2 regions of the Pseudoalteromonas sp. SWXJ133 genome follow, and region 2 is predicted to be linked to the other one. Evidence: predicted binding sites of a transcription regulator. Region 2 holds the regulator's gene; the other holds the start of a gene.
What was found. The regulator NrdR, encoded in region 2, represses ribonucleotide reductase genes. The targets are predictions, from matches to a motif close to AAACACNANATNTNGTGTTT.
Positions count from the first base shown of each region.

Region 1: the regulator NrdR is predicted to act here: its motif matches at 6,749-6,768, upstream of nrdA (class 1a ribonucleoside-diphosphate reductase subunit alpha).

Region 1 is NZ_JADYXJ010000001.1:43,546-52,885, forward strand. Features, by position in the region: gene aroA (3-phosphoshikimate 1-carboxyvinyltransferase) at 1-972, opposite strand, end outside; gene serC (3-phosphoserine/phosphohydroxythreonine transaminase) at 972-2,054, opposite strand; gene gyrA (DNA topoisomerase (ATP-hydrolyzing) subunit A) at 2,213-4,912, opposite strand; gene ubiG (bifunctional 2-polyprenyl-6-hydroxyphenol methylase/3-demethylubiquinol 3-O-methyltransferase UbiG) at 5,089-5,799, shown strand; gene I6F40_RS00225 (HAD family hydrolase) at 5,799-6,479, shown strand; gene nrdA (class 1a ribonucleoside-diphosphate reductase subunit alpha) at 6,888-9,170, shown strand; gene nrdB (class Ia ribonucleoside-diphosphate reductase subunit beta) at 9,236-9,340, shown strand, end outside.
Region 2 is NZ_JADYXJ010000018.1:66,024-75,363, forward strand. Features, by position in the region: gene thrA (bifunctional aspartate kinase/homoserine dehydrogenase I) at 1-1,673, shown strand, start outside; gene thrB (homoserine kinase) at 1,683-2,618, shown strand; gene thrC (threonine synthase) at 2,630-3,913, shown strand; gene glyA (serine hydroxymethyltransferase) at 4,183-5,439, shown strand; gene nrdR (transcriptional regulator NrdR) at 5,544-5,993, shown strand; gene ribD (bifunctional diaminohydroxyphosphoribosylaminopyrimidine deaminase/5-amino-6-(5-phosphoribosylamino)uracil reductase RibD) at 6,160-7,284, shown strand; gene I6F40_RS13560 (riboflavin synthase) at 7,311-7,964, shown strand; gene ribBA (bifunctional 3,4-dihydroxy-2-butanone-4-phosphate synthase/GTP cyclohydrolase II) at 7,994-9,106, shown strand; gene ribH (6,7-dimethyl-8-ribityllumazine synthase) at 9,207-9,340, shown strand, end outside.

The DNA of each region.
Region 1 (9,340 bases), on a different contig from region 2:
GAAAAGAGCAACAGTTGCAAGGGTCATAGCAGCATCAGGAATTGCATTAGCGTCAATATCTACGCCTTTTAATTCGCCTTTGCGAACAACTAAACGCTCATCATACCAATCGATTTTTGCGCCTACTTGCTCCATTACTTTAGCAAAGCCTATATCACCTTGAACTGATTTAGCACCCACGCCTTTAATTTCAATCTCGCCGCCAGCAATTGCAGCCGCAGCAACAAAGTAAGAAGCAGAAGATGCATCGCCTTCAACCATAATTTGTTCGAGTGATTGATACTGTTGACCACCTTTAACTTTAAAAGTTGCATAATCACTGTGTTCAACACTAACACCAAAACGTGCCATTACATCAAGCGTAATATCAATATAAGGTTTAGATACTAAAGTACCTTTAATCGTTATCGTTGTATCACCGCTAAATAATGGCGCTGCCATTAATAGAGCCGTTAAAAATTGACTTGAAATACTACCGTCAATTTCAACCTCACCACCTTTTATTTGACCACCTACAATTTTAAGTGGTGGATAGTCTTTGTGTTTTGTATAGGTAACATCACCACCAAGCGCTTGTAGAGCATCAACTAAATGCCCTATCGGACGCTCTTCCATACGTGGCTCGCCTATTAGCTCATACTCACCAGCAACGGCAGCAAGTACAGCCGTTAAAGGTCTGTAAGCAGTACCCGCATTACCTAAAAACAAGGGCTCAGTAGGTGTATTAAACACACCACCAACTCCCTCTACGGTCGCTACAGTGTGTTCATCATTTAAAGTTACATTTACACCTAATAACTTTAAAGCACCCAGCATATGGCGTATATCGTCACTATCAAGTAAGTTCTCTACAACGGTGGTACCGTTTGCCAGTGCTGCTAATAATAAAATTCTGTTCGATAGACTCTTTGAACCTGGTAGGGTTACCGTGCCATTTACTTTAGAAATAGGTTCTAAACGGAGCTGCTCCATTAGCTGTGCTCCTTTGCAAATGCAGCCATAAAATCTACAAGTGCTTGAACACCTTCAAGAGGCATAGCGTTATAAATACTTGCGCGCATACCGCCCACAATTCTGTGACCTTCAAGTGCAAGTAAACCGGCCTCGTTTGATTGAGCAACAAATTTGCTATTTAAGCTTTCATCGTTTAACCAAAATGGAACATTCATGCGTGAGCGGCAATGTTTAGCGACTATATTTGAATAAAAATCTGAGTTATCGATAAAATCATACAGTAAATTTGCTTTAGCAATATTTTGTGCTTCCATGGCTTTTACCCCACCATTGCTTTCAAGCCATTCAAATACTTCAGCCGCTAAATACCATGCAAAGGTAGGTGGGGTATTAAACATACTGCCCTGCTTTGCTTCAAGTGCGTAATCTAAAATACCGGGCTTTGGCAAACCTTCGCGCTCAAGTAATGCTTTACGAACAATAACAATTGATATGCCCGATGGACCGATATTTTTTTGCGCACCAGCGTAAATCAAATCAAATTTATTAACGTCAATCTCACGCGATAAAATAGTTGAAGACATATCAGCAATAATCGGAGCTGTTGGGTGGCTTGGTACATCAAAAATCTCTAAGCCATCGACAGTTTCATTAGGGCAATAGTGGATGTACGCAGCGTCTTCTGGCAATTCCCAGTCAGCAACGTCTTTAATTGACAACTCACCATCAGCATCATTACGGACATCCGTAAAAGACGTTTGAGTAAACTTATTCGCTTCATCTCTGGCGCTTTTCGACCATACGCCATTCTCGCAATAAAACGCTGTTTTGCCTTCTTGGTGTAAGTTTAATGGCACAGCACTAAACTGGCCACGACCACCACCATGCATAAACAGCACTTCAAATTCATCACTAATATTCATTAGGCGACGAAGACTGGCTTCACATTTAGCTGTAAGCGCTAAAAACTCTTTACTACGATGGCTAATCTCCATCACAGACACACCTAGGTCTTGCCAATCTAGAAACTCTTTTTGCGCTTTTTTCATAACCGCTTGCGGAAGCATAGCTGGCCCCGCACAAAAATTATATTTACTCATTACCTTTGCCTCATTCCAGTAATTTAACTACTAAGCATGAACATTTAATACCAATCCGCTAAACCTTTAAAATTTAATGAATGAATATAATTTCACACCCTATTAATTTTTTTCAACAACATTAAAAAAAGCGGCCAAGGCCGCTTTTTCAATATCAATTATTCTGAAGGAGGATTATCATCCGCTACTTCATCAATAACCGTATCTACTGTTTCAACGTCTTCAATATCAATTAAGTCACTTTCTGTAACTTCAATCTCTTCTATACGTTGTAAACCAACTACTTGCTCTCCGTCAATAGTTCTGATCAAAATAACACCTTGTGTGTTACGTCCAACCGTTGAAACTTCATTAACGCGAGTTCGTACTAAGGTACCACGATTCGAAATAATCATTATTTCATCGTTGTCATCAACTTGCACAGCACCAACAACAGCACCGTTACGTTCACTCACCTTAATTGATACAACACCTTGTGTTGCACGGCTCTTAGATGGGTAATCTTCAAGTTGTGTACGCTTACCGTAACCATTTTCAGTTACCGTTAGAATAGCACCGTCAGTTTTTGGTACAATTAACGATACTACGCGTTGCTCGTCTGGCATTTTAATACCACGAACACCTGTAGCGGTACGACCCATTGGGCGAACACCTTTGAAGCGAATCTCAGGGTTACCTTCTTCGTCTAATACTGGGTTACCGTTTTCATCAACAACTGTTGTTTCTTCAGCTTCTTTGAAGCGTACAACTTTACCTGCATCAGTGAACAACATAATTTCGTTGCTACCATCGGTAATATCAACACCAATCAAGCTATCGCCATCATTTAAGTTAACAGCAATAATACCGCTTGCACGTTGACGACTGTAAGCCGTTAATGGTGTTTTCTTAACTGTACCGAATGCAGTTGCCATAAAGATATATTTATCTTCTGCGTACTCGCGTACTGGCAATATAGCAGTAATACGTTCATCAGCTTCAAGTGGTAACAAGTTAACAATTGGCTTACCGCGCGCTGCACGACTTGCTAGTGGTAACTGATACACTTTAAGCCAATATAAACGACCGGCCGTAGAGAAACATAAAATAGTATCGTGTGTATTTGCAACTAACAGACGTTCAATGAAATCTTCATCTTTCATCTTCGTTGCTGACTTACCTTTACCACCACGACGCTGTGCTTCGTAATCAGACAATGCCTGATACTTCACATACCCTTCGTGAGAAAGCGTTACAACAACGTTTTCTTCGGTAATTAAGTCTTCAAGGCTGATATCGTGAGCCGCTGCATTAATCTCAGTACGACGTTCGTCGCCATACTGCGCTTTAATTTCAACTAGTTCGTCACGAATAACTTCCATTAAACGCTCAGGTGTTGCCAAAATATAAAGTAGCTCAGCAATTAACTCTAATAACGCTTGATATTCAGTTAAGATTTTTTCGTGTTCAAGACCAGTCAACTTGTGTAAACGCAAATCTAGAATTGCTTGAGCTTGTTGCTCAGAAATATAGTATTGACCGTCGCGAATACCTAAATCATCAGCAAGCCAATCTGGACGGGCTACATTATCTTCGCCTGCTTTTTCAAGCATACCTTGTACATGACCTAATTCCCACGGACGTGCAGTTAAAGCAATTTTAGCTTCAGCAGGTGTAGGTGATTTACGAATAAGCTCGATAATTGGGTCAATGTTTGCAAGCGCAATTGCTAAACCTTCAAGCGTATGAGCACGGTCACGCGCTTTGCGTAAATCAAACACGGTACGACGAGTTACTACTTCACGGCGGTGAATAATAAACTCTTCAAGCATTTCTTTTAGATTAAAACACTTAGGTTGGTTGTTAATTAATGCAACCATATTCATACCAAACACAGTTTGTAACTGAGTTTGTGAATACAAGTTGTTTAAAATAACTTCGCCTACGTCACCACGTTTAATTTCAATAACGATACGCATACCGTCTTTATCTGATTCATCACGTAGTGCACTAATACCTTCAATTTTCTTATCTTTAACAAGCTCAGCAATTTTTTCAATTAAACGGGCTTTATTAACTTGATAAGGAATTTCGTGAACGATGATTGTTTCACGGCCTGTTTTTTCATCGGTTTCGACGTCGGCGCGTGCACGCATGTACACTTTACCACGGCCAGTTAAATAGGCTTGTTCAATGCCTTTTTTACCGTTGATAATTGCAGCCGTTGGGAAATCAGGACCAGGGATATAATCCATTAACTCTAAAATAGTTAAATCAGGATTTTGAATAAGTGCCAAACAACCGTTCACAACTTCAGTTAGGTTATGTGGTGGTATATTTGTAGCCATACCTACTGCAATACCCGACGAACCATTCACTAATAAATTAGGGACTTTCGTAGGTAACACGTCAGGGATGAACTCAGTGCCGTCGTAGTTAGGAACGAAATCAACCGTTTCTTTTTCAAGATCGGCTAATAACTCATGCGACATTTTTGCCATACGTACTTCTGTATAACGCATTGCCGCTGCTGAATCACCATCAACCGAACCGAAGTTACCTTGGCCATCTACAAGCATATAACGTAGTGAGAATGGCTGAGCCATACGAACTATCGTGTCATAAACTGCACTGTCGCCGTGTGGGTGGTATTTACCGATTACGTCACCGACCACACGGGCCGATTTTTTGTAAGGCTTGTTCCAGTCATTACTAAGCTCGTTCATTGCAAACAAAACGCGGCGGTGAACAGGTTTTAAACCGTCACGTACGTCTGGTAATGCACGTCCTACTATTACGCTCATTGCGTAATCTAAGTAGGAGTTTTTTAACTCGTCTTCAATATTGACTGGCAGAATTTCATTGGCGAGATCAGTCATTTGATATCACATTCCTTCAGTATCAGCTCTCAACAACCCGGTATTGGGTATTAAGAGTATTGTTATTATTTCTAACAGCCATGCTATCACAATTAATTTTAATTTACAGGCGCAAAACTTTGCGATTTATCAATTTAGCCCTATATAATGGCCTCAGATTGACGAGGAAGTATTTTATGACCGAACATCAAAATGTAGATCACGCAGAAATAGCAAAATTTGAAGCCATCGCTGAGCGTTGGTGGGACCTAGACGGAGAATTCAAACCTCTTCACGAAATTAACCCGTTACGTTTAGACTTTATAGCAAACAAAACGCAAGGCTTATTCGATAAAGAAACACTCGACGTTGGCTGTGGCGGCGGTATTTTAAGCCAAAGCATGGCGCGTATGGGTGCAAAAGTAACTGGCATCGATATGGGCCAAGAACCTTTAACTGTTGCTAAGTTGCACAGTTTAGAAACTGGCGTAAATGTAGATTATATAAAAGTGCCTGCAGAAGAGTTTGCAACACAGTACCCTGAGCGCTTTGATGTAATAACGTGTATGGAAATGCTTGAGCACGTTCCCGACCCAGCATCTATCATTCATGCTGTAGCTGCACTTGCCAAACCAGGCGCGGACGTGTTTTTTTCAACCCTGAACAAAACACCTAAAGCATATTTATACGCGATTGTTGGCGCTGAAAAACTCTTAAAAATGGTGCCTGAAGGTACACACGACCATAAAAAGTTTATAAAGCCTGCACAGCTTATTGCATGGGCAGAGCAAGCCGGTTTAAAAGTTCGTGCAAGTACAGGGCTTTCTTATAACCCACTATCAAAGCAATATACGCTCAATAGTGACGTTAGCGTAAATTACATACTTTATTTTGAGAAGTTAGCTTAATGGCTAACTCTCAAGCCCCCCTACCCCTTATTGAATACGATGCATTTTTATTTGATTTAGACGGCACCCTACTCGACACCGCTGATGATTTAGGTGCCGCTTTAAACGCAGTTCTTATTAGCAATAAAATAAAACCTGTTAGTAGTGATATATACCGTCCTGCCGCATCTAACGGCGCAGGCGCATTATTAGAGGCTGGTTTTAAAGAATTATGGGCTAAACAACCCCAAAGCGAGCTTATAAAGCAATTAGTTGACGAGTACGCCACAAACATAGTAAATCACACTCGTTGCTTCAACGGAGTTGAATCGTTACTTATCGCCCTTGATCAGAAAAAGATCAAATGGGGGATCATGACTAATAAACCAGAGTTTTTAACCGATCCTTTAGTGGCAGCTATTCCCGCATTAAAAAATGCCAGTGTAGTAATAAGTGGCGACACATTAGCTGAAGCTAAGCCATCACCTTTACCACTGCTACATTGTGCAAAGCTTATGCAGGTAGAACCAAGCCGTTGTTTATACATTGGTGATGCACAGCGTGACATACAAGCAGGCAAAGCGGCAGGTATGCATACCGCAACGGCACTTTGGGGTTACATCCCAAGTATTGATGAAGCCAACAGCTGGAATGCTGATTTTAACTGGCAAAGCCCAATTGATGGTTTTAACCATATATAGTGCTATGTTAATTATTAAACACTATATATTGTGATTGTGTTAGTTTTCACACAAAGCTTGCTGATAAAAAAAGCAGTCAAAATTTATTTTTAAAATGAGTAAATTTAGCAGATCATTAGTTGATTTTTGCATATTTCAACTTAAATGATTGTTCGAAGGTGAGTGTCTACTAACACAAATGCGTTATCCCAAAGTTATCCACAAACAGGGGCAATTATGTCCCTTGCAAAACAACTCAGACCACACTATCTTGTGATCTCTAAATTGAACAACACCAGATATTGTGGCCAAATGTTATTCAATTAAATTCGCCAATACGGTGAAACCTATAATAAATGAGTATGTACCTTGCTTCGGCGAGGCATAAAGCATTGGTCAAAATACATAATTCCCAAGGAATACAGGCAAATGAACCAACAGTTATCTGTAAGCAAACGTGACGGGCGCAAAGAGCCTCTTGATCTGGATAAGATCCATCGCGTTATTGAATGGGCCGCCGAAGGTTTAAGCAACGTTTCGGTTTCGCAAGTTGAATTAAAATCGCACATTCAGTTTTACGACGGTATTCGTACTAAAGACATTCACGAAACCATCATTAAAGCAGCAGCGGATCAGATTTCAAAAGAATCGCCTGATTATCAATACTTAGCTGCACGTTTAGCTGTATTCCATTTACGTAAAAAAGCGTACGGTCAATTTGAGCCACCACGTTTATTTGACCACGTAACAAAAATGGTTGGCGATAAACGCTACGATGCTCACTTATTAGTAGATTACACAGAGCAAGAATTAGACGAGCTTGATGCATACCTTGATCATTCTCGCGATCTTAACTTTAGCTACGCGGCTGTAAAACAGCTTGAAGGTAAGTATCTCGTTCAAAACCGTGTATCGGGTGAAATCTACGAAAGTGCACAGTTTTTATATATTTTAGTAGCAGCGAGCTTATTCTCTGACTACCCACGTGAAACACGCGTTTCTTACATTAAGCGCTTTTACGACGCAGTATCGTTATTTAAAATATCTCTACCAACGCCAATTATGTCGGGTGTACGTACACCTACTCGCCAGTTTAGCTCGTGTGTATTAATTGAATGTGGCGATAGCCTTGATTCAATCAATGCAACGTCGTCAGCTATTGTTAAATACGTTTCACAACGCGCAGGTATTGGTATTAATGCTGGTCGTATTCGTGCGCTAGGTAGCCATATTCGTAACGGCGAAGCGTACCACACAGGTTGTATTCCTTTTTATAAGCACTTTCAAACAGCTGTTAAAAGTTGTTCGCAAGGTGGTGTACGTGGCGGCGCTGCAACATTGTTCTACCCGCTTTGGCATTTAGAAGTAGAGAACCTACTTGTACTTAAAAATAACCGTGGTGTAGACGACAACCGCGTTCGTCACCTAGATTACGGCGTACAGTTTAATAAACTAATGTACTCTCGTTTAATTAAAGACGACTACATTACGTTATTTAGCCCATCAGATGTGCCAGGCCTTTACGATGCATTTTTTGAAGACCAAGCTGAGTTTGACGCGCTTTACGTAAAATACGAACAAGACGAATCGATTCGTAAAAAACGCATTAAAGCCATTGAGCTTTTCTCTATGTTTGCGCAAGAGCGTGCAAGTACAGGTCGTATTTATTTACAAAATGTGGATCACTGTAATACACACAGCCCGTTCATTGCTAAAGTTGCGCCTATTCGCCAATCTAACTTATGTTTAGAAATTGCATTGCCAACTAAGCCACTTAATAACGTAAATGACGAAGAAGGCGAAATTGCCCTTTGTACACTGTCTGCGTTTAACTTAGGTGCAATAGAATCACTTGATGAGCTTGAAGAGCTAGCTGAACTTGCAGTACGCGCACTTGATAACTTACTTGATTTCCAAGACTACCCAGTACCGGCTGCTAAAAATGCAACTATGGGTCGTCGAACGTTAGGTATAGGCGTGATTAACTACGCATACTACCTAGCTAAAAACGGTAAACGTTATTCAGATGGCAGCGCAAATGCATTAACACATAAAACCTTTGAAGCTATTCAATACTACTTGATGAAAGCATCAAACGAGCTTGCTAAAGAGCGTGGTGCCTGTCCTAAGTTTAACGAAACAACGTATTCACAAGGCATTATGCCAACAGATACGTACAAACGTGATTTAGATAAAATTTGTGATGAGCCACTTCATCTTGATTGGGATACACTACGTGCAAATATTAAAGAGCACGGTATGCGTAACTCAACACTAAGTGCGTTAATGCCATCAGAAACATCGTCGCAAATCTCTAATGCAACAAATGGTATTGAACCACCACGTGGACATATTAGCGTTAAAGCAAGTAAAGACGGTATTTTAAAGCAAGTTGTTCCTGAGTATGAGCGTTTAAAAGATCAATACGAGCTACTGTGGGACATTCCATCAAACGATGGTTACTTGCAGCTTGTTGGTATAATGCAAAAATTTGTAGACCAAACAATTTCTGCAAATACAAATTATGATCCAAACAAGTTCGAAGGCGGTAAAGTACCTATGCAAGTCTTATTAAAAGACTTACTAAGCGCGTACAAACTAGGTGTTAAAACCTTGTACTACCACAATACTCGTGATGGTGCCTCAGATATGCAAGAAGATACTCCAGAAGTGGAAGATGATGATTGTGAAGGCGGCGCGTGTAAAATATAACTGCTGATTTTTATTTTAAGCGGGCATTAAGCCCGCTTTTTCTGATAGTTTTTTGAGTGATAAACATGTCTTATACTACTTTTAGCCGAAACCATAATAACCAAATGCAAGAGCCAATGTTTTTTGGCCAAACTGTAAACGTATCTCGTTACGACCAACAAAAATACCCT
Region 2 (9,340 bases):
CTTACTTTGGTGCAAAAGTACTTCACCCTAAAACAATTTTACCGTGTGCTAAAGCAGGCGTGCCGTGCGAAATTAAAAATACGCATAACCCAGACGCACAAGGCTCATTAATTGGTAACGATTATTCATCAGATGAGCCAGTAAAAGCGCTTTCGAGCCTACAAGACCTTGCAATGCTAACTGTCTCAGGGCCTGGTATGAAAGGTAAAGTAGGCATGGCGTCTAAGGTATTTAACGCGCTTGCTCACGATAATGTATCAATTGTATTGATCACGCAGTCATCATGCGAATTCAGCATTAGCTTTTGTGTACACGAAACAGACCTAGCACTTGCACTTGATGCGCTACAAACTGCATTTGAGCTTGAACTACAAGCAGGGCTTATTGAGCCTGTACAAGTGCAGCGCAATTTAGCCATTGTTACTTTAGTGGGCGATAACATGCGCGCGCACCGTGGCTTAGCAGCTAAGTTTTTTGCATCGCTTGCACAAGCTCAAGTAAATATTGTGGCAATTGCACAGGATTCTACAGAAAGCGCTATTTCAGCCGTGATTGATGGTGAACTTTGTAACGACGCCGTAAAAATATGCCATGAAAACTTTTTCACGCATATGCCGTCAATTGATGTGTTTTTACTAGGCTGTGGCTTAGTAGGGCAAGAGCTTATTAATCAGCTTGAGCGCCAGCAAGCGTGGCTTGAAAAACGTAATATTAAACTTAACTTGTATGGTGTTGCTAACTCTCGTCAATTACACCTAGATAGCGAAGGTATTGCTTTTGGTGATTGGCAGCAAAAACTAGCCTCATCTGAGCAGGCGTTTGATTTAAAAATTGTAGAGCAGTTTGTTAAGCAAAATCATTTAGTAAACCCAGTGCTTGTTGATTGTACGTCGTCGGATGCACTTGCTGCGCAGTATGTAGACTTTTTAAATGCAGGTTTTCATGTGGTTGCTGCCAATAAAAAAGCAACAACAAGCACATACACGTATTACCAAGATTTAATTGCAGCAACGCAAAAGAATAATCGTAAACTTTTATACGAAACAAACGTTGGTGCAGGCTTACCTGTAATCGACAACTTACAGTCATTATTTGGTGCCGGTGATGAGTTATTAGAGTTTAGCGGTATTTTATCAGGTTCACTTTCGTATATGTTTGGCGCACTTCAAGATGGTTTATCACTTTCTGAGGCAACTATTAAAGCCAAAGAAAGTGGCTTTACTGAGCCAGATCCTCGTGATGATTTATCGGGTACCGATGTAGCACGTAAGTTGTTGATCATTGCTCGCGAAGCCGGTATGAAATTAGAGCTAAGCGATATTGAAGTTGAGTCTGTATTGCCACAAGGTTTTGCACAAGGTGATAGCGTTGATGAGTTTATGGCAAAACTACCAAGCTTAGATGCTGATTTTAACGACCGTATCAAAAGCGCTGCGAACGAAGGCAGAGTACTTCGCTATGTAGGCACAATTAAAGAAGGCCACTGTAAAGTAGGTATTGAAGCGGTAGATGCAAAGCATGCGCTTAGTGTCATTCGTGATGGCGAAAACGCACTGGCTATTTTAAGCCAATATTACCAGCCACGTCCGTTTGTAATTCGTGGTTATGGCGCCGGCTCGGAAGTAACAGCCGCGGGTGTATTTGCTGATATTTTAAAAACGTTATCGCGCTAGGAGCTCGTTATGATTGAAGTATATGCTCCGGCGTCTATTGGTAATTTTGCAGTGGGTTTTGATGCACTTGGCGCAGCGCTTGCGCCAATTGATGGCAGTTTATTAGGCGATGTAGCCGTTGTAAGCGCAGCACCAAGCGACGAGTTTATTTGCACAGGCGAGTACGCTCACAAGTTACCAAGTGATGCTAATGATAATTTAGCGTACCAGTGCTTAGTGCATTTTAGAGCGCATGTTGCGCCTAATATGCCAAGCGTAAAGCTCGAGCTTAAAAAGAACTTACCAATTGGATCTGGACTTGGCTCTAGTGCGTGTTCGGTCGTGGCTACTTTTGCTGCCCTTGATAAGTTTGCAAAAACTAATTTAAGTCAGGTTGAGCTTATTGAACTGATGGCTGACTTTGAAGCTGTAGTAAGCGGGGGTCGTCATTACGACAACATCACGCCATGTTATTTAGGTGGCTTGCAGTTAACAGGTGATTTAATTCCTGATAAATCGATTGCACTGCCTGTTGATGAAAACTGGTACTACGTTGCTGCGTTTCCTGGTTTTTCGCTTAATACTGCAAAAGCGCGCTCTGTTTTACCAAAAGAGTTGAGCATGCATGCAAGTGTTGAGTTTGCTCAGCGTTTGTCGGCATTTAGTAGCTTGCTGTTAACTAATCGTTTTGACGATGCGCTAAGCATAATGAAAGATGAAATAGCAGAACCTTACCGCGCACCGCTTATAAAAGGCTTTAGTGAAGCCAAAGCAAGCTTGCCAGCGCTGGGCGCTGAAATAGTCAGTATTTCGGGCGCCGGACCCACCTTGTTTAGCGTATGTAAAACACTTGAAGCTGCACAGCAATGCGCGCAGTGGTTAAAAACCAATTACATTAACGAGCAAGGCTTTTGCCACATTTGTAAATTAGATAACGACGGCACGCGTCAATTAACAGTTTTATAGGATAGGTAGTCATGCAATTACATAATTTAAAAGATAGCTCACAAAAAGTGTCGTTCGTTGAAGCCGTAAAAACAGGTTTGGGTCGTAACCAAGGTGTATTTTTTCCAGAATCACTAGCCCCACTGTCCGATGTTGATGCATTGCTTGATATGGACTTTGTTACACGCAGCGGCAAAATATTATCTCACCTAATTGGTGATGAGTTACCAAGCGATACTGTGGCACAAATGGTTAAAAATGCATTTAACTTTCCAGTTAAGCTGGTGGAAGTTGAAGAGAACACATACTGTTTAGAACTGTTTCATGGTCCTACACTTGCGTTTAAAGACTTTGGTGGTCGCTTTATGGCAGAGTGTTTAACGCAGTTTAATAAAGACGAGAAAGTAACTATTTTAACAGCAACATCGGGCGATACCGGTGCAGCTGTAGCGCATGCTTTTTACAATAAACCAAATATCGATGTTGTTATTTTATACCCTAAAGGCAAAATTTCACTTGCTCAGCAAAAGCTATTTACTACGCTTGGTAATAATATTCATTGTTATGCAGTTGAGGGCAGCTTTGATGATTGCCAAGAGCTAGTTAAAAATGCCTTTTTAGATGAAGAAGTTAAATCAACACTTGGGCTTAACTCAGCTAATTCAATTAATATTAGCCGTTTAGTTGCTCAGGTTTGTTACTACTTTGAAGCCATCGCACAGCTACCAAAAGAAAAACGCGCAACAGCACATATATCAGTACCTAGTGGTAACTTTGGTAATGTGTGCGCCGCAATGATTGGTGCGGTTATTGGTTTACCTGTAGGTAAATTAAGCGCAACAACCAACCAAAACGATACTGTGCCGCGCTTTATGCTTGATAAAAACTGGACGCCAAACGCAACGCTTGAGTCGCTTTCAAATGCGATGGATGTAAGTAAGCCAAACAATTGGCCGCGTGTACAAACAATGTTAGATAATAACTGGTTTAGCTACGATAATTTTTATTCAACAAGCGTAAACGAGCAAGACACGCAAGCCGTGATGAAAAAAATTCAACAAACGGGCTATGTTGCAGAGCCCCATACTGCTATTGCTTACCAAGGTCTTGTTGAAAATCGGGCACCTGGTGCAGCGGGTATCTTTTTAGCGACAGCTCATCCTGCTAAGTTTAAAGAAAGCGTAGAGGGTATTCTAAATATTGAATTAGGTATGCCAAAACCACTTGCTGATGCACTAGTAAAACCATGCCTAGCAAGCGACATGAACGCCGATTACGACGCGTTACGTACCGAAATACTCGCTAAATTAGGCTAAGTTAAATTACAAGGAAAAGCGGCTTGAGCCGCTTTTTTTATAACTTTATACGGATGATTACACTTAGTTATATTTACTAATTAAATGTAGTAAATATAATTCATTTAAAATTATTATGGCTTTATAAAAAAATATCATCTTAAAAGAGCTGTGAAATAGTTTCAATCCCTGTTTAAATATCCTCAACTTAAGAGCGTAGGCAAAGAGTCGTTTAAAGCGTACAATAAAGCCTCTAAAAAACACCATACACGTTGCCCTAGGAGACCCCAATGTTAGAACGTAGCATGAATATTTCGGATTTTGATCCAGAGTTATTTGACGCGATAACCAAAGAAACTGCTCGCCAAGAAGAGCATATCGAACTAATCGCTTCAGAAAACTACTGTAGCCCACGCGTACTAGAAGCGCAGGGTTCACAGCTTACAAACAAATACGCAGAAGGTTACCCAGGCAAACGTTATTATGGCGGTTGTGAGCATGTAGATGTTGTTGAGCAATTAGCAATTGACCGTGCTAACGAATTATTTGGTTCTGACTACGCTAACGTGCAGCCACATGCTGGTTCGCAAGCTAATGCTGCTGTTTTTCTAGCATTATTAGACGCTGGCGATACTGTATTAGGTATGAGCTTAGCTCATGGTGGTCACTTAACTCACGGTTCTCACGTAAGCTTCTCTGGTAAGCTTTACAATGCAATCCAATACGGACTAGATGAAGCAACGGGCGAAATTGATTACGCACAAGTTGAAGCACTAGCACTTGAGCACAAGCCAAAAATGATTATTGGTGGTTTCTCAGCGTACTCTGGTATTGTTGATTGGGCTAAATTCCGTGAAATTGCTGACAAAATCGGTGCTTATCTGTTTGTTGATATGGCTCACGTTGCGGGTTTAATTGCGGCAGGCGTTTACCCAAGCCCTGTTCCTCATGCACACGTTGTAACTACAACTACGCATAAAACACTTGCAGGCCCTCGTGGTGGTTTGATTATTTCTGCATGTGGCGACGAAGCAATCTACAAAAAGCTTAACAGCGCTGTTTTCCCTGGTGGCCAAGGCGGTCCTTTATGTCATGTTATTGCAGCAAAAGCAGTGGCATTTAAAGAAGCACTTCAACCAGAGTTTAAAGTATACCAAACACAAGTTGTTAAAAACGCAAAAGCAATGGTTGCTGTAATGCAAGAGCGCGGCTACAAAATCGTTTCTGACAAAACTGAAAACCACTTATTTTTACTTGATTTAATCGATAAAGATATCACTGGTAAAGATGCAGATGCTGCCCTAGGCAACGCTAACATCACAGTTAATAAAAACTCAGTGCCTAACGATCCTCGCTCACCATTTGTAACATCTGGTTTGCGTATTGGTTCTCCTGCAATTACTCGTCGTGGTTTTACTGAAGTAGAATCAAAAGAGCTTGCTGGCTGGATTTGTGACGTACTAGATAACATCACTGATGAATCTGTACAGGCGCAAGTTAAAGAAAAAGTAAAAGCAATTTGTGCAAAGTTACCTGTTTACGCTTAATTGCATAAGCGGCAGTAATTTAGAGCACATAAGCCCTAATTTTTGCTAAGATAAAAGACCGCTATTTAGCGGTCTTTTTTGTTTTAAAACGGAAGTACCGAGCTATGCATTGTCCATTTTGTACCGCAAAAGATACTAAAGTAATTGACTCACGCCTTGTTGGCGGAGGCCATCAAGTTCGCAGGCGTCGTGAGTGTAACGACTGCCACGAGCGCTTTACTACATTTGAAGGCGCTGAACTGGTTATGCCTCGTGTTATTAAACAAGACGGCAGCCGCGAACCATTTAACGAAGATAAACTTTTAAATGGCTTAAACCGTGCACTCGAAAAACGCCCAGTGAGCACCGAGCAAGTAGACGAAGTAGTGAATATAATAAAATCGCAACTACGCGCAACGGGTGAGCGAGAAATTTCAAGCCATTTGGTTGGTGAATGCATTATGGAAGCCCTCAAAAAACTCGATAAAGTAGCGTACGTAAGATTTGCCTCTGTTTATCGCTCGTTTGAAGATATACGCGAATTTGGCGAAGAAATTGCCCGCTTAGGGGAGTAATACCAATTTTATTAAAAACATGATCATTCTATCGCATTAAATAGCGCACTCACTGCGTTAAAAATTATTCATATAGAACAACTATATGTCATAATTTTCGCCTTGTTATTGCGCTATTTTCTTAGCGCTATAATAGACCACTTATTTAACGCAATTGGTATAATAAATGCTTAACCAAGTTCCTTTTACAGAACATGATGAAATGTATATGGCACGCGCCATAGAACTTGCCAAAAAAGGCCGGTTTACTACCACGCCTAACCCTAATGTTGGCTGTGTATTAGTTAAAAATAATCAAATAATTGGTGAGGGTTTTCATCAATTAGCAGGTCAAGGCCATGCTGAAGTAAATGCACTGGCAATAGCTGGTAATAGTGCACAAGGTGCAACGGCTTATGTAACGCTTGAACCGTGTAGTCATTATGGGCGTACGCCACCGTGTGCTGAAGGCTTAAAAAAGGCGGGCGTTGTAAAAGTAATTGCCGCTATGGTTGATACAAACCCACAAGTTGCAGGCAAAGGCCTTAAAATACTGAGCGATGCCGGTATTGAAGTTGCTTATGGATTACTTGAATCACAAGCTCGCGCACTTAACGTTGGCTTCTTTAAGCGAATGGAACAAGGCTTACCTTATGTGACCTGTAAAATGGCAGCAAGCATAGATGGTAAAACAGCGCTTAAAAATGGGCAAAGTAAGTGGATCACAAGTCCCGCTGCTCGCCAAGACGTACAATTATACCGAGCGCAAAGCTGCGCTATTTTAACCGGTGCCGATACCGTGTTAGTAGACGATGCTAAACTTAATGTGCGACTAAGCGAGTTGCCTTGCACGCTACCTACCGATTTACCGCTTCGCCAGCCCGTGCGTGTTATAATTGATTCACAGAATCGTTTAACGCCCAACCTTGCTTTATTTAAAATCCAAAGTGATGTAATAATATTTACGACTAAGGTTGATAAATCACTGCAATGGCCGCATTTTGTAAAGCATATTGAAGTAAGTGAAAGTAACGGCAAAGTTGATTTACAGGCTGTTTTAGAAAAGCTTGGGCAACTGCAGTTTAATAATGTTTGGCTTGAGAGCGGAGCAACACTTGCTGGTAAAATGACAGAGCTTGATTTAGTTGACGAGTTTGTTTTTTATTTGGCGCCTAAATTAATGGGCCATGATGCAAAAAGTTTAGTTAATTTTCCTGAATTGACGAGTATGCAAAACACCGTTGATTTAACATTTAATGAATGTGCGCGCATTGGTGACGATTTACGTATCACCGCGTTAAAAACTCATTAAAATCACTTAATAAAAAGAGTAGCGCTATGTTTACTGGGATAATAGAAGCCACAGGCAAAATTGCTTTATTACAAAAAAAACAAGGCGACTTAGCCATTCGTATCCAAAGTGCTGACCTTGATATGGAAGACGTAAAGCTAGGCGACAGCATTGCAACCAATGGCGTTTGCTTAACCGTAATTGATAAACATATTGACGGTTTTAGTGCTGATTTATCTAACGAGACGATTGGTTTAACCGGTTTTGCTCACTATGCTTTAGGGCAAACGGTGAATCTTGAAAAAGCCATGCAACCTGTTTCGCGTTTAGGCGGTCATTTAGTATCTGGCCATGTTGATGGCATAGCAACTATTACAAGCATTACAGCAAACGCTCGAGCAACAGAATATTGGCTTACAACCGAAGAAAATTTAATGAAATACATCCCGTACAAAGGTTCGGTATGTATTGATGGTATAAGCCTGACAGTAAACGCTGTAGAAGGTAATAAATTCAAATTAACAATTGTTCCACATACGAGTGAGCAAACCACAATTGCTCACTTTAAAGTAGGCACTCAAGTTAATTTAGAAGTCGATCAAATTGCACGTTATTTAGAGCGCCTTATAAAAGGTGCAGAGCAACCAACGGGCTCTGATATTTCGATGAGCTTACTCGCTAAAGCGGGTTTTATTAAATAACGAAACTGATAACTTACACGAGCAAATTTATGAATTTACACAGCGCACAAGAAATCATCGACGATATTAAAGCCGGTAAAATGGTTATTTTAATGGATGATGAAGATAGAGAGAATGAAGGCGATTTAATTATTGCCGCAGAGCATATTAGTGCACAAGCTATTAATTTTATGGCGACTCATGGCCGTGGTTTAATTTGTTTAACTATGACGCAAGAGCGTTGTGAGCAACTTGATTTACCTTTAATGGTTAAAAATAATGGTGCTGCATTTTCGACTAACTTTACAATGTCGATAGAAGCATCAAAGGGTGTTACTACAGGTATTTCAGCAGCAGATAGAGCGCGTACAGTGCAAGCGGCTATAGCTAAAGGCGCAGTACCAAGTGATATCGTGCAGCCTGGTCATATTTTTCCAATTATGGCACAACCTGGCGGCGTATTAACTCGCGCAGGACATACTGAAGCTGGCTGTGATTTAGCGCGTTTAGCTGGGCTTGAAGCATCATCTGTTATTGTTGAAATACTTAATGCCGATGGCACCATGGCGCGTCGCCCTGATTTAGAAGTTTTTGCGAAAGAGCATGATATTAAAATTGGTACTATTGCTGATTTAATCGAATACCGTAACTTAAATGAAACAACAATTGAGCAAGTTGCAAAATGTAAGTTACCAACTATTCACGGTGAATTTGATTTAGTTACTTACAAAGACACAATTGACGGCCAATTACATTACGTATTGCTTAAAGGCGATATAAAAGAGCAAGAACCGACAAATGTACGTGTACATTTGCAAAGTACTTTTAACGATATCCTACTTTCAGACAGAAGTGCTGACCGTAGTTGGGGCCTTTCTGAGGCAATGGCTTATATCGCTAAAAATGAAGGTGCTTTAGTTATTTTAGGTAAGCAAGAAAGCACTGAAGAATTAGAGGCAACTGTAAAAGCATTCGCAGCAGCTGATGCTGGCGAAAGCGTTACGCCACGTAAATTCAAAGGTACATCTCGTACTGTTGGCGTAGGCTCGCAAATACTTGCAGATCTTGGAATTAAACAAATGCGATTAATGAGTCGCCCTAAAAAGTACCATGCACTTTCGGGCTTTCATTTAGAAGTTGTTGATTATGTTGAGCCACAATAAGCATCACGCTTAAACTAGGCTATTATTTTATTTTTATGGTATGATGCGCAGCAATTTTTGCGCAATCGCAACCGCTTGAACTTATTTTTAGGGTTATCAAATGAAAATTATTGAAGGTAGTAAGTACGCTCCTGGCAAAAAGTTTGCCATTGTCATTTCTCGTTTTAATGACTTTATCGGTAGCAGCCTCCTTGCAGGTGCTGTTGATGAGCTAAAACGCACTGGTGGTGTATC